3 regions of the Paenibacillus sp. VT-400 genome follow, and region 1 is predicted to be linked to each of the others. Evidence: a T-box and tRNA genes for the amino acid it is inferred to sense, from the RefSeq annotation. Region 1 holds a T-box; the other regions hold tRNA genes.

Evidence for each region. The T-box of region 1 lies ahead of leuS (leucine--tRNA ligase). A T-box ahead of a tRNA ligase gene usually reads a tRNA of that ligase, here a tRNA-Leu.
Region 2: it has a tRNA-Leu gene. The T-box ahead of leuS (leucine--tRNA ligase) is inferred to sense a tRNA for this amino acid. The anticodon was not compared.
Region 3: it has a tRNA-Leu gene. The T-box ahead of leuS (leucine--tRNA ligase) is inferred to sense a tRNA for this amino acid. The anticodon was not compared.

What each region holds. Positions count from the first base shown of each region.
Region 1 is NZ_LELF01000067.1:3,899,015-3,903,971, reverse strand. It holds gene EL84_RS27840 (class I SAM-dependent DNA methyltransferase) at 1-709, shown strand, start outside; gene EL84_RS27835 (phosphotransferase family protein) at 932-1,888, shown strand; T-box leader at 2,001-2,270, shown strand; gene leuS (leucine--tRNA ligase) at 2,349-4,793, shown strand; gene comER (late competence protein ComER) at 4,774-4,957, opposite strand, start outside.
Region 2 is NZ_LELF01000067.1:625,778-630,734, forward strand. It holds gene EL84_RS30835 (hypothetical protein) at 1-409, opposite strand, end outside; gene EL84_RS13415 (hypothetical protein) at 437-640, opposite strand; gene EL84_RS13420 (urease accessory protein UreF) at 907-1,608, opposite strand; tRNA gene EL84_RS13425 (tRNA-Leu) at 2,053-2,135, shown strand; gene EL84_RS13430 (glutathione peroxidase) at 2,283-2,762, opposite strand; cyclic di-AMP (ydaO/yuaA leader) riboswitch at 3,134-3,309, shown strand; gene EL84_RS13435 (hypothetical protein) at 3,425-3,823, shown strand; gene EL84_RS13440 (HAD family hydrolase) at 3,998-4,681, shown strand; gene EL84_RS13445 (Nramp family divalent metal transporter) at 4,787-4,957, opposite strand, start outside.
Region 3 is NZ_LELF01000067.1:1,205,331-1,210,287, reverse strand. It holds gene EL84_RS16175 (helix-turn-helix domain-containing protein) at 353-949, shown strand; gene EL84_RS16170 (sn-glycerol-1-phosphate dehydrogenase) at 1,172-2,326, opposite strand; gene EL84_RS16165 (hypothetical protein) at 2,485-2,670, shown strand; tRNA gene EL84_RS16160 (tRNA-Leu) at 2,777-2,860, opposite strand; gene EL84_RS16155 (Gfo/Idh/MocA family protein) at 3,086-4,078, shown strand; gene EL84_RS16150 (winged helix-turn-helix transcriptional regulator) at 4,302-4,664, shown strand; gene EL84_RS16145 (sensor domain-containing diguanylate cyclase) at 4,716-4,957, opposite strand, start outside.

The DNA of each region.
Region 1 (4,957 bases):
CTGGATAAGGTTTGCAAGAACAGCATGGGAAAAGCATGGAATGCCCAAAAGTGTCGCTGAACTTGGCTGTGGAACGGGCTCCATTACGATCCCGCTCGTGAACTCCGGTTTCGAAGTTACAGGCATTGACCTCTCATCAGATATGCTGTCGGTTGCGCGCAGCAAGATGGAGGCTACGCCTCAGGGACATCGCTTGTATCGCGAGGGCAGTGTCCGTTGGGTGCAACAGGATATGCGGGAATGGCGAGTTCCGGAACCTGTGGATTCGGTGATATCTTTCTGTGATTGTGTCAATTATTTGCTTGAACAAGAAGATGTCGTTCGTACTTTCCAGCGGACATACGAGATGCTGAAGCCTGGTGGAACGTTCCTGTTTGATGTGCATCATCCCAATACCCTTATTCGTTATGATGAAGAGCAGCCTTTTGTACTGGATGAGCGCTCCGTGTCGTATATTTGGACATGTGATCTGGATCAGGATCGCTGTGAGATCGAACATCATCTCAGTATTTTTTCGCGTGTGGATGATGGTAGCAAGGATATGTATCAGCGGTTTGAAGAAGTTCATGTCCAGCGTGCATATAACCCGGACTGGATGAAGCTTGAGTTGTCCAAGGCAGGTTTTAGAGACGTGAAGGTATATGCGGATTTTGAATGGAAAGAAGCTGGAGACAGCGCACAGCGCTTGTTCTACGTGGCTGTGAAGTAAGAGCGAATAATGAGAACTGTCCTTATGGTGCATAAGGGCAGTTTTTTGTTTGATTTTTTTATGGAGAATGAATAGCAATAGTCTTAAATAGGGTAGAGGAATGCAAGAAAAGACATAACGACGTGACAAAAAGTATTGCCAGTTAAAGTAAAGAAGGTGATAATAGTCGGATAGAAAGCGTTTTCTGAGGAAATAAATCAAATGTCAATGTGAGGTGTAGAAATGGAAAGTACATATAAAACAAGACTTACGTCAGAACAGTTGAATGCCATAATAGAGCAGCATTTCTCTGCAAGTATACAGGACTACAAGGAAATGGTGGATGGCTGGGCCAATCATGCATATCTCATTACACTGAGTGACGCACAGCGAGTGGTACTCAAAATTGCACCGTCGGCTTCGACAAATCTGATGCGCTGTGAGCAGGATCTCATGATTGCTGAGATTGAGGCGCTACGCCTCATCACGGAGCTACAGGATGTTCCCGTACCCCAAGTGCTGGCTTATGATGATTCGTTAACTATGGCTTCAGCGCGTTATTTTATCATGGAGTACATGTCTGGAACACCCTATAATCAGGTCAAGGATCAATATTCTGCGGAAGAGCAGGAGGCCATTGAACACCAGCTCGGTCGGTACAATCGTCGAATTAATGAAATCAAAGGCGAGAAGTTTGGATATTTCTCGGAGCAAAAACAGCAATATTCCACATGGAAAGAAGCATTTATGAATCTGATGGATGATATTCTTACCGACGGGGAAGAAGCCGGAATTAAATTTTCAATCGATTATCCTGAATTGAGACGCTTGATTGAAGAGAAATCGGATGTGCTGGACGATGTAAAAGAACCTGTTCTTGTGAGTTGGGATCTGTGGGATGGCAATGTTCTAGTAGACAAAGGTCGTATCACAGCGATTATTGATTTTGAACGTTCTCTGTGGGCAGATCCTCTGATGGAGCATTATTTCAGTCATTTTAACTATACACCCGGTTTTGTGAAAGGGTATGGGCATGAGATTACGACTGAAAGTGAGCTGAAAAGAAGAAGTCTCTATGACTTGTACTTTGATCTGGTGCTGCGCATTGAGTGCGCTTATCGTCAATATGATAATCAGGAACATGTGAATTGGACCATTCATAATCTGGAGGAAGGCATTGAGCGTTTTCGGTTATCCTGAACAGCAACGAGTATTATTGAACGGTACGAACCGTGTGACTTAAAAGGGTCATTATAACGTGTAATATTGACTTTGGGCTTGCTTTTTTATATAATGGTCCCGATATTGTATACATATTTCGATGATAAGGATCAGTAGTAATTCCTGTACATAACAGAGAGCCGGCGGTTGGTGCAAGCCGGTTGACAGTGATTTGCGAACTCGCCTTGGAGAAATGCGGTGATTACACCATTCTGTTTAACCTGCTTGTATAAAGCTTGGGTTCAGGAATGGAAATCCGCATCGGTTAACCGCCGTTACAGGTCCAAAGGGAGTGGATGACGAAGCACGTTCGTCCACTAACTAGGGTGGTACCACGGGAATTCAACCTCTCGTCCCTAGCGCTGCAAACGCTACGGGATGCTGAGGTTTTTTTGTTGCAATTAAAGCTAAAGTGAATAACCTGAAGGAGGAACAATAGATGAGTGAGAATAACCAGCCGAAACACGGCTATCAGCCACAAGTCATGGAAAAAAGTTGGCAGCAATATTGGGATGCAAATAAAACGTTTAAAACGGGTGAGGACCCTGCTAAACCGAAATTTTATGCACTGGATATGTTCCCTTATCCATCCGGTTCAGGTCTGCACGTAGGTCACCCGGAAGGATATACGGCAACGGATATCGTTTCCCGTTACAAACGTATGCGCGGTTACAACGTATTGCACCCAATGGGTTGGGATGCTTTCGGTCTGCCTGCTGAGCAGCATGCACTGGATACAGGTGAACATCCACGAGATATTACATTCCGTAATATTGACAATTTCCGTCGCCAGATCAAATCGCTTGGTTTCTCCTATGACTGGGATCGTGAGATCAGCACAACGGACCCTGAATACTATAAATGGACACAATGGATCTTTATTCAGCTGTACAATAAAGGCTTGGCTTATGTGGATGAAGTTGCAGTTAACTGGTGTGAAGCCCTTGGAACGGTACTTGCTAATGAAGAGGTTATTGATGGCAAGAGTGAACGTGGTGGACATCCGGTTGTACGCAAACCGATGCGTCAATGGGTTCTGAGAATTACCGAGTATGCAGAGCGTCTGTTGGAAGACCTGGAAGAGCTGGATTGGTCTGAAAGCATCAAGGATATGCAGCGCAACTGGATCGGTAAATCAACAGGTGCGGAAGTTGTATTTGCCATTGAGGGTCGCGAGGAAGTTATCAAGGTGTTCACTACCCGTGCGGACACATTGTTCGGTGCGAGCTTTGCAGTACTTGCTCCAGAACATGAATTGGTAGAAGCAATTACAACCGATGACCAACATGAAGCGATTCAGGCTTATCAGGAGCAGGCTTCTCGTAAGAGTGATCTGGAACGTACAGATTTGGCCAAAGACAAAACAGGTGTATTCACTGGCGCTTATGCAATCAACCCTGTTAATGGTGCAAAACTGCCGATCTGGATTGCTGATTACGTTCTTGCAGGTTACGGCACAGGTGCGGTTATGGCAGTTCCGGGTCATGATGCGCGTGACTGGGAATTTGCGAAGCAGTTCGGTCTGGATATCATCGAGGTTATTCAAGGTGGAGACGTTACACAAGAGGCATATTCGGGTGATGGCGCACATGTGAATTCCGATTTCTTGAACGGACTGAATAATGAAGAAGCGGTTGCCAAGATGATTGCTTGGTTGGAAGAGAACGGTAAAGGACAAGGGAAAGTGACCTATCGTCTGCGCGATTGGCTGTTCAGCCGTCAGCGTTACTGGGGTGAGCCAATCCCGATTCTGCATCTGGAAGACGGAACGATGAAGACCGTACCTGAGGATCAACTTCCACTGCTGCTGCCTGATATCGACCAGATCAAACCTTCGGGTACAGGAGAATCACCACTGGCGAATGTTACGGAGTGGGTGAATACGGTAGATCCGGAAACGGGAATGAAGGCACGTCGCGAGACCAATACCATGCCACAATGGGCGGGTAGCTGCTGGTATTACCTGCGCTTTATCGATCCGCGCAATGACAAGGAACTGATCTCCAAGGAGAAACAGCAGCAGTGGCTGCCAGTTGATCTGTACATTGGCGGAGCAGAGCACGCCGTACTTCACTTGCTGTACGCTCGTTTCTGGCACAAAGTGCTGTATGATCTGGGTGTTGTGGAGACCAAAGAGCCTTTCCACAAACTGGTCAACCAAGGTATGATCCTGGGTACCAATAATGAGAAAATGAGTAAATCTCGTGGTAATGTCATTAACCCGGATGAAATCGTGAATGAATTCGGTGCAGATACATTGCGTCTGTACGAGATGTTCATGGGACCATTGGAAGCGACAAAACCGTGGAATGCAAACGGGGTTGAAGGCATGCACCGCTTCCTGTCACGTGTATGGCGTCTCTTCATTAACGAAGACACAGGAGCCATCAATGACAAGATTACGGTGGACGGTGGAACGGATGAGTTCAAACGGACTGCTCACAAAACGATCAAAAAAGTTACGGAAGATCTGGAACATCTGCGCTTCAACACATCCATCAGCCAGCTGATGATTTTCATCAACGATGCATACAAAGCGGACACACTGCCTCGTGAAGCGATGGAGAAATTTGTGCAGCTGTTGTCACCACTGGCACCACATATGGCAGAGGAACTGTGGAGCCGTTTGGGTCATGAAGGTGGAATCTCTTACGTGGCTTGGCCTGAATATGATGAGTCCATGACAGTGGATGCGGAAGTAGAAATCGTTGTTCAGGTAAATGGTAAAATTGTAACTCGTGCTACAATCGCGAAGGATCTGGATGCACAGGGTATGCAGGACTTTACGATGGAGCTGGCACCTGTTAAGCAGGCGCTGGAAGGCAAGACCATTCGTAAGGTCATTGCCGTTCCAGGCAAACTCGTTAATATTGTTGCCGGTTAATCTCACCGGCTCGGAATAGTTCATCCAGCTTTAACAAATCTTCATCATATTTGTCATGTGTCGTGTGGATCAGGTTGTCGAAAACACCGTCAAGACTAACCTTCAGCAGTGCGAGTGCCTGAGCGGTAATACCGCCAGGTACAGCGACACGAGCCTGAAGCTCT
Region 2 (4,957 bases), 3.3 Mb from region 1:
TTCTTTGTTCGGTAATATCCATGTGTGCAATTAAAGCGAGATCGGTATCCAGAATTGAATTTGAATAAGATAGAGGGGTGAGTTCTACACGAAACCACCTCTTTTCGTTGTATACAGTATACACGCAGATGTCATATGTATGATTTCGATTAAAGGGTATTCCGCGTTCTTTCAAATTCTGTGCGACAAGTGCCATGTTAGCGTTCTTGCCTCGTTTTGCCCAGGCTTCCGTCAGGTGCAGGTAGTGTCTATGACTACTGTGTATATCCGGGTTTGGTGAGCATTGACCAAGTCCCTGTTGCCAGGCACGGTTACAACTTTGGATAATCCAATTGTCATCAACAATGATGAGCTGGTGACGTATGGACTGGAACGACAGCCTCTCCAGATCGGATGTAACATGTCTCATGGATGAGACCCTCCTTTGGCAGAAATCTTATCTCAGTTCATCTGGAATATCCAAAATATCAGCGACCAGGTGCCTGAATCGGGTTGCTTTGCGTGTGCCGTGAATAAGATTGGATAAACGATAGGGTGGGATGCCATGCTGTTCACAAAAGGTCTTCTGGTCCACTTGAAGTTCGGTTAGCCGTCGTTTGATGGCCCATCCGAACGGAGTAACTGGTTTTTTCTTGTTCAAAAGGGTTCACCCCTGGTTAGAATGTAGTATTCAGCCGCCCTTTCTTCATGTAGAATATATAGAAATGCGAGCTGTATGTTTTATTATATACGTAAATTCGTCATCTAACAATTAAAAAAGACGGAAAAAAGTGTATTTTGTGATTATAAATGGCGTAAATACGTAAATAAAACAAATGAAATGACAAAAAACACGTCGGCAAGGAGGTTGCCGCGTGTTTTTTAGTTTTTTTGAATGAAGGGGAGCAGGCATGAGGAGGAAGAGGATTAGGCCCTGTAGGCATGAAGTCCAGCTCCGAGCATATGGAAACTGGGGAAAAACGATTTCATGGACATCGAGGTTGGCTGTGCCAGTCCATCCGCAGCCGAGGCGCTGACGGTCTTCCATTCATTCTCCAGATCTGTGGCCAGGCGGACCATCAGATCCTTGGTTGTATCGTTGTTCAGGGGAATGACTTTGGAGGCTTCGGTTATGCAGGCATTCATGGCTGAATGCAGGTAACCAAGGACCGCCTCCTCGACCGGGATGTCGAGGTGGTGGTTAATCCAGGCGTGAACAGTGGAGAGGCAGCCAACCGAATCGTATTTGGCAAAGATCTGTTCGAGCTGGCTGAATTCAATCCAGGGGTGCAGAGCTCGTGCGAGTCTGATCAATCGTTTACCCATGGCGGCAGCTTGTTCTCTGAGATCTCCAGGGGTTCGCTGAACATGGACGAGCTTGTCGATCAGAGCTATCCGCCATGTATCCTTGTGATCTGTTGCGGTATAGATGCCTTTGATAGCCATACCTTCAAGACGAACGATGCTCGGATGCAACTGACAACGCATGAATGATTCGAGATCTTCAGCATTACGAATGGTACCCTCCCTGATATGGATATCCATGCCGAAGGAATGGGTGAACCCTCCAACCTGAATAGAGGAATCAAGCAGTTTGACATAATCGAGCAGCTTATTCCCACGGTTCACAATCATTCGCCTCCTGTGTTCGTTAAATGTCACTTAAAGTAACATTTATGTTCCTTTTTGTTTGCTTTGTGTTTAGAAATCCGAATTATATGATAGTTATCATCCCATAAATGTCCGCTTTTTGTCAATAGTATCCGTGAAAATTAATGGATTAAATCTGGAATTTAATATTTGTGTTATTTTATATAACTCATTGTGTTATTTATGTGGTGAAGTGCAGGGAGGACTATATATAAGGAAGGACTATATATAAATGAATCAACAAGATCGGCTCTTACCGAAAAAGAGGGGATCAAATCTAATCATATGCAGTTCATGGGTAAAGATGACGAGATTATGCGATTTTTGATGAAAATGCCTAGCTGAAAAAGAAGTATTAAAAAATACTTTACTTTTAGTTCTGAACCCGGTATAATCAATTCTGTTGCCGATTATTTACGACATGCGGTCGTGGTGGAATGGCAGACACGCTATCTTGAGGGGGTAGTGGGCGTATGCCCGTGGAGGTTCGAGTCCTCTCGACCGCATCATATGAACGATTAAAAAGAAGCTTTCCATTAATGGGAAGCTTCTTTTTTTTGTCTTTTTCGAACAGTATGACATCTGGGTTGAAAAAAGGCCATCCATTACCGGAGGAATGTTGCTCTACCTTCCGGCTACGGGTGGCCTGTGTATTATTTTTGCAGCAAATTCTTGATATCTTCTTCAATCTTGTCCGGTGTTGTTTTGGGAGCATAACGTTTAATGACCTGTCCGTTCTGATCCACGAGGAATTTGGTGAAATTCCATTTGATTGCTTTGGAGCCGAGCAGGCCAGGAGCTTCTGTGCTCAGGTGTTGGAAAAGAGGGTGAGCGCTTGAGCCGTTCACATCAATTTTCTCAAACATGGGGAAGCTCACGCCATAATTCATCTGACAGAACTCGGCAATATCGTCGGAAGATCCTTTTTCCTGTGCAAACTGGTTGCTTGGGAAACCAAGAACTTCAAATGGAGCATCTTGAAACTTGTCTTGCAATTCTTGCAGACCTTTGAATTGAGGGGTAAGGCCGCATGAGCTTGCCGTATTCACAATCAGGAGCACTTTGTCACGGTAGTCGGACATTTCAACTTCTTGACCGCGAAGGGTATTCACTTTGTAATCGTAGACTGTCATCTAAATCGCCTCCATTTATTTACTCTTATATCTTCTATTATATTGGTTGCAATTAAATATTGCAAAACTAATATGGTGTTAAAAGAATCAAAACAGGCCAGTTGTGCTGAATACGTGAATGAATTACGAAGGGATTTTCGTCAGAGTGAGAATTAGATAGCCTTGAAGAGATGGATAGAGTATAACCTTATTGTAAGCGTTATTATGAACGAGTATTGGCAAAAATCTGCCGATTCGGTGATCTGTAAGGACTTTACACCGTCATGGCGGGGGTGTATGATTCATAACGTAATTTCAATTTAAACTAAATTGTACTTGAAAAACGAAACAAACGATAATATCGCTCGATCTTACCTTAAGATATACGAACGATGTTTTAATCGCTGAGTTTCCATTCATTAATGAATGGGAAACGGGGGAACCAACGGAATGCGCTGTCCAGGACAGTGGGCATTCATGGGGTGAATTTTCCGGTGACAGCCGGAAATAGGGCGACTCTCGCGCCCGAATCCGTCAGCTAACCTCGTAAGCGTTAAAGGGAGAGGCAACAAGCCGTACGCTGGTTCATGGTGTTTTCGCCATGGGTTATTTAAGAAGCGTTCGGGAGGCCTTGGTCCCCCACGCTTCTTTTTTGTTGTCTTTTCACGCCAAGGGAGGAACGAATGATGGATACTGAGATGATCTTAGTGACTGCTCCAAATGAAGCAGGACGCAAATTTATCAAATTGCTGATGTACAAAAAAATGCCGTTTGCCGTTCTAACCAACAGTGCAGGGGAAGAGCGAAGACTCCGTAGAATCGGAGTAGAACATGTCATTCGCATGAATACGGCTGCAGCTCAAAAATGGTTTTTGCCGCAGGGCAGCGTAGGCAACGTGTTTATTTTCGAGAACAGCCTGAATCTGACCTGTCGTTATTTACAGATCTGCCGTTCATGGACATCGAAATCCCTGTGCGTCATTACGGAGCAGAGTCATCCTAAGGGCATCTATCGGGGCATGGGCGCAGACCGGATTGTATATTCGCTCAATGGGGAAGTTGGCTTTCTCCTCAATGGTTAATGCCATAGCTTGTGATTGCTCAGGTGTAAGGTGCCTGTTATAATTGAATGTATTAGAATCAATTTCAGAATTCACTCAAGGTATTATGAAATTGATTCATCGATAAACGGAAGTTTGAGGAGACTCATGCATGATGGTGAGTCTTCTTTTTTATGCTTACAAGGAGGAATTGGAGTGCCGGATGTAGGTGGATTGAAATGGTTGTTTTTTGATGTTGGAGATACGCTGGTGGATGAATGGGAGCCGGTTGATGATATTATCGGACAGTTCGTCCGCGAAGCCTGTGCATTGAGATATCCGGTGAAGATTGAGGCGGTAAGAGAACTGTTCGCGAACTGTTACCGAAAATATGAGCAATGGCCTATGAGAGTGGCAATTCGCACATTTGTTAAAGACGAGGGACATCAAAAACAGATTCAGGACAAGCTGAAGTTTCAAAAAGATCTTGAACGTCCTTTTCCTTCAGCAGATTCCGTTCTTCAGCAGTTGTCACGGCATTATCGCATTGGCATTATTGCCAATCAGAGTCCTGGAACGGAAGAGAGACTGGAGAGTTACGGCTTGCGGAAGTATGTTGATGTTCTGGCATGTTCGGCTGAAGAAGGAGTGTCCAAGCCAGACCCTGAGTTATACGCTGTGGCCTTGAAGCAGGCCGGTTGTGAACCGGAGGAAGCCGTCATGATCGGCGATCGGATCGATAACGACATTATACCTGCTCGGAAGCTGGGCATGCGTACGATTCGAATTATGCAGGGTTACGGAAGATTCCAGCCAGAACTATCGGATGACAAACGTGCGGATTGGACTGTTGATTCATTGGATCAACTCTTGCCGTTACTGATACCAAATCAGGATTAGATTCAGATGGTTGTTTATTGGATTGCAACAATAAAGGCTGATCAACTTGGGTATAGCATACCGGAGTTGATCAGCCTTTTTAGTATTTAGTCGATTAGAATGAGATTAGAACAAGCGGATCGTCTGAATGATCAGATATACATTTAGCATAACGATAATAGCTGTAATGACCCATGAGATGATTTTGAGCCACAATTTGTTGGCGAATGCACCCATACTTTTTTTATCACTTGTGAACATCACCAGGGGAATTACAGCAAAGGGCAATTGAAGTGA
Region 3 (4,957 bases), 2.7 Mb from region 1:
ATTTCAGATTTGTGCACATCCTCTTCGCAACAGGGGAACGAAAATCACATGCTTTTGGGGAATTCAGGGAAATAAACCGCATCATATCAACAAAAAACAGATAAAAGTTCTTTAGACCTAGTAATAAGTAATTAGAACTATATTATTTTTATTCCTGTTCAATTTCTCCCCTCATTTTTAGTGAAACATTGTAATCTAGGAATATACTAGGATGTGAATTGCGCATGGTCTAGTTCGTAGTTCCCTCTTTATCGTGAATTCACGCATTGATGCATTTGTAACCGGTAATCCCGGCACTTGAAAGTACCCCGTTGTTTATTGTAGTATTTGGTTAAAAAAAATCGGAGGAAATATGCCTAATCAACCAGAACAACATTCCATCCAGGCGTGGTCTCTGATCAACCGTAAATACTTGGGAAAAGGCGTCCGTGTTAAACGATTCCGAAAACCGACACGCTGTCAAATCCGCAATCGTGTTCTTCTTGCCGTGCTGATGGCCAATGATATCAAGTTGTCCCAGCTTGCTGAAGACCTCTCCATCTCTTCACGCAGTGTCAGTGCGTGGGTATATGAAGGACGGATACCCGGCAGTACCAATTTGGACAAGACTTGCCAATTACTCGGCTACCCGCGTCATATTCTCTTCAATGAAGAAGTTGTGCGTAATAGCCCTGTCATATGTCAACCCGAGTCATCTCGCTTCATGAAGCGTACGGTGACCCGTTCTCCGGTTAGTAACCGTATTTTGACAGGCTTGTGTATGGTCCATGATCTGTCGGTGACAGATGTCAGCCACTGGATCGGGGTTCATCCCGGCACTTTCCGCAAATGGCTGCATCAGGGAACACTGCCTTCTGCTGCATTTCAGGAACAAGCGGAGCAATTTTTCCGTATCCCGAAAACTATTTTGTTCGCAGATGTCATCTTGAAAGATCGTCGCAACAACTAAATAAGCGAACAGCCAAAAGGCTCTGATCTCCCCATAGGGAGGCCAGAGCCTTTTTTAAAATAAATGCATGCCTTCTCTCTCGGATTTGAAGCACTGTTCTGGCTATTCCATCAGAAATGTCAGATAACCTTCCCTTTTTCGTCTTTTGCTCCCAAGGAGAGCCATTACAGCCCGCTACAAGCGAAGTTAATGCATTTCATCATGATCATTCTCTCTAAAATGTCATCCTAGTCTCGTGTTTAACACTTCATTGATATATCTCAATCCGGTATATCGAGGACGAAGCGTATGCGCTGTGTTGAATGCATGTTCCACCATCTCCGGGGTTACACCGAGTTGCTCAGTAGTCACAGGTCCACCTACTTGTTCCAACCATGCGATGAGCTGAGAAGCCTCCGGCAATTGGTCATATATCCCAAACACCGGTTCACCCGATGTCTGTGCAAGTTCTTTATATTTCACCGTAAGCAATGCACAAACTACGCCAACTTTGGCACCATGCAGAACCGGCCTTTCTCCCGCTTGCATCAGATCCATCTCCAAAATATGGGATAGATGATGCTCACCTCCGGATGCCGGACGGGAATGGTCAATGATCAGCATGGAGATACCGGAAACAATTAATGCGTCCATTAATACAGCTACTCCCTCTGCTCGCCCCTCCGCAATCGCTTGTACATGATCTATGCAGGTATTCAGCGCTTCTTCTGTCATCCGATAAGCAACCGGACAGAACGGTTCCCCGCCCAGATCACGAGAAACAATCCAATCTGCAAGGGAAGTATATTTGCCAAGCATATCTCCGAATCCGGCAGCCGTCATCACTTGGGGAGCTTGCTCCAGGATATTCATATCAGCAAAAATGGCTTCAGGCGGAACAGCCTGAAATGTCTGTTTGATTCCGCTTACAATTAAGGGTGCACCCGCAGAGGTAAAGCCATCTACTGAAGCCGCTGTGGGTATCGACAGAAAGGGCTTATTCATTTTGGAACAAACAAATCTCACCAGATCATGAATGGTACCTGAACCCACCGCAATTACAGCCTGACTTTCGAGTCTCACACCCAACATAACCTGCACAATAGCTGCTTCATCCGCAATGATATCCCCCGTGCGATTCTCCGGTAGAGCGATCTCATCCACATGCATTCCCGCTTTGCGAATACTACTCAGCACATCAGATCCGGCGGCCCGAAACGTATGTTGATCATAAACAACCGTCACCTGACGATATCTTTGCTCAGACAAATAACCCGGTAACCTCTGAATGGCCCCAGCTTCCAGATGTATCAGCATATCCACCACTCGGTGTTGATGACCGCAAGCACACTGCTGTGCTTCCTCATTCCATGCTGCAATTCGTTCGTTCATATTCATTCGCCCTTACCCTCCCATATGAGATATCATGCATAATTAACGGGTTAAAACCACAAGATAAAAAAGGAAATAAAATGTGATGATTTTCCTGATCACACTTTACTGCCTGTACCCAATATTTGCAAATCCATATCTCACTTTTCCAAGTAGGTGAAGCAATGAAATTAACAAAAGAATTAGGAATTTCGCTCGGTTTTCTCGCCGGAACCACTTTTGGCAGCGGTATCGCTTTTTTGTTTCGTCTCCAGTCGGTTGAAGTGGTTGCCAGTGTAACGCTATTTGGTATTGCAGGAGCCATTGCCGGGATCATCACGGCAGTCATTCTGCGCCAGCGGCAACATTAGCATTAGCATGCTGGTAGCAAAATGCAGGCTTCACACGAATGATCCACAAAATAAAAAAAGGTCCGTGAATTGCCCTAGAGCAACTCACGAACCTTTTTTTGTTAGATGCGGTCGAGAGGACTCGAACCTCCACGGGGGTTAGCCCACACGGACCTGAACCGTGCGCGTCTGCCAATTCCGCCACGACCGCATAATATGTATCTCCTCATCCATCGATGAAAAGCGTTCCGGTGAAACAATTCCTTGTTTTACCGTAATTCAGAGTATACATGCTCCAAAATAAAAATGCAACTTCTTTTTTATTCATTCAAGAAAAGGACATATGTCCTTTTTTCTCAACTTCAAACACCCTATCGTAGCATTAAACAACAAATATACCATCCATAAGAATGCAAAAATGAAGGAGAGATCCACCTTGAAAACAACCCATCTGTGCTTTATCGGTGCCGGGTTTCATGCGTCCACGAATATTTACCCTTCTGTTGTTGAAGCCGGAGCGCAGATCCAGGCCATTGCCACACGCAGTATGGAACGCTCTGAAGCAGCTCTGCTGCGATTTGGCAGCAACGGACAAGCGTATGATAATGCTCAGCTTATGTTGCAGCAGGAAATCTGTGACGGAGTCGTTGTGGTCGCCCAGCCTGTAGATCAGACCGCTCTTGTTCTCGAATGCATTCGGGCTGGCAAGAATGTATACGTGGATAAGCCGCTCGGATGGAACGCAGCGGAAGCCGCCACTGTAGCAGAAGCTGCCGAGCAGGCTGGCGTCGTTGTCATGGTCGGTTTTATGAAACGTTATGCCCCCATATACATGAAGCTGAAGGAGCTAATTGATAGTGGTTCGCTAGGTAATGTACGTTCATTCCAGATGAAATTCGCTGTAGACAGTACCCCATTTTGCAAGGATGAGGAACAGTTCATGAAGCTCGCTGCCATTCATATGGTCGATCTGATGCGTTACTTATTCGGAGAAGTAATACGAGTTACAGGTACAACCGTGAAGGATGGGGAACACATTAATCAAAGCATTTCCCTTGTATTTGAAAATAACGTAGTAGGTAGCGCTTATTTTACCGGCATGAGTGCTTGGTCACGGGAGAGTGAAAGTGTACTCGTCACCTTTGACAACGGATTTGCGTCAGCTGAAGAGATCAACATACTTACTGTTCATCAATCCCGGAGCTCGACCAGCCTTCCCTGGAAATCTCTCGAGGAGCAAGATATTGTATATACACCTTCCGGATCTCCCATGTCAGGAGCTTATCGTGACCTTTATCTACGCGGGTTTGTTGGTGAAATGGCGCACTTCATCGCGTGTTGCCAGAATCAGACTGTCCCACATTCCAGTGCCAAGGATAATATTGCAACGATGGCTCTATGTGACTCCATTCTATCGTCACTGAAGTAGCGTATATACGCTCATCATCATATTTTATACATCCAGCGAAGAGCCTGAAACCGGGGCTCTTTTTTATATTATAGACATCAGCACATCTGCCTTGCCCTAGAGTTAGGGTTTATAATCTGCATCATAAGTGATATGCTCATTCATGAACTATACGTACTTTATGTAATATAACCACCCAAATAGATACTATAGAAAATCACCGTAAAGTGGAGGTGTAGTTATAATGAAAAAGGACGCAACCAAGCTATGTCCCGCGCCATACGGCTGTTCCGTGGAAGTTACCCTCAGTGTGATCGGAGGCAAATGGAAAGGTGCCATTTTGTATCATTTATTCTCCGGTCCTTTGAGATTTAACGAGATCCGAAAATTGTTTCCTGACATTACCCAGCGTATGCTCACCCTGCAACTTCGAGAGTTGGAAAGCAGCGGAATTGTTCATCGTGAAATATACCCCCAGATCCCACCTAAAGTGGAGTATTCCCTCACACCATTTGGTGAAACGTTACGGCCGATTATCTTCAGCATGCGAGATTGGGGAGAAACGTATACAAATGAGGTTCTGGCCAGATCCTCACAAGAGGTATAGTACACAAAAGAAGCTGTCCCTGGTTTTTAAGGGAACAGCTTCTTTGCTTGCTTATTTAATAACCGATTGGATCGTAACCGTACGGTTACGTCCCTCTTCCTTCGCTTGATACAATGCATTATCCGCCAGGTGAAACAGTTCTGTGGATGTTGTGGAGTGCTTGGGATATTCAGCAATTCCAGCCGAGATGGTCACGGAACGATCTATAGGCAATACGCTTTCTTCGACCGTTATTCGGATACGTTCAGCAATCTCAAAAGCGACGTTAGACTCGGAATTTCTTAACAAGACTA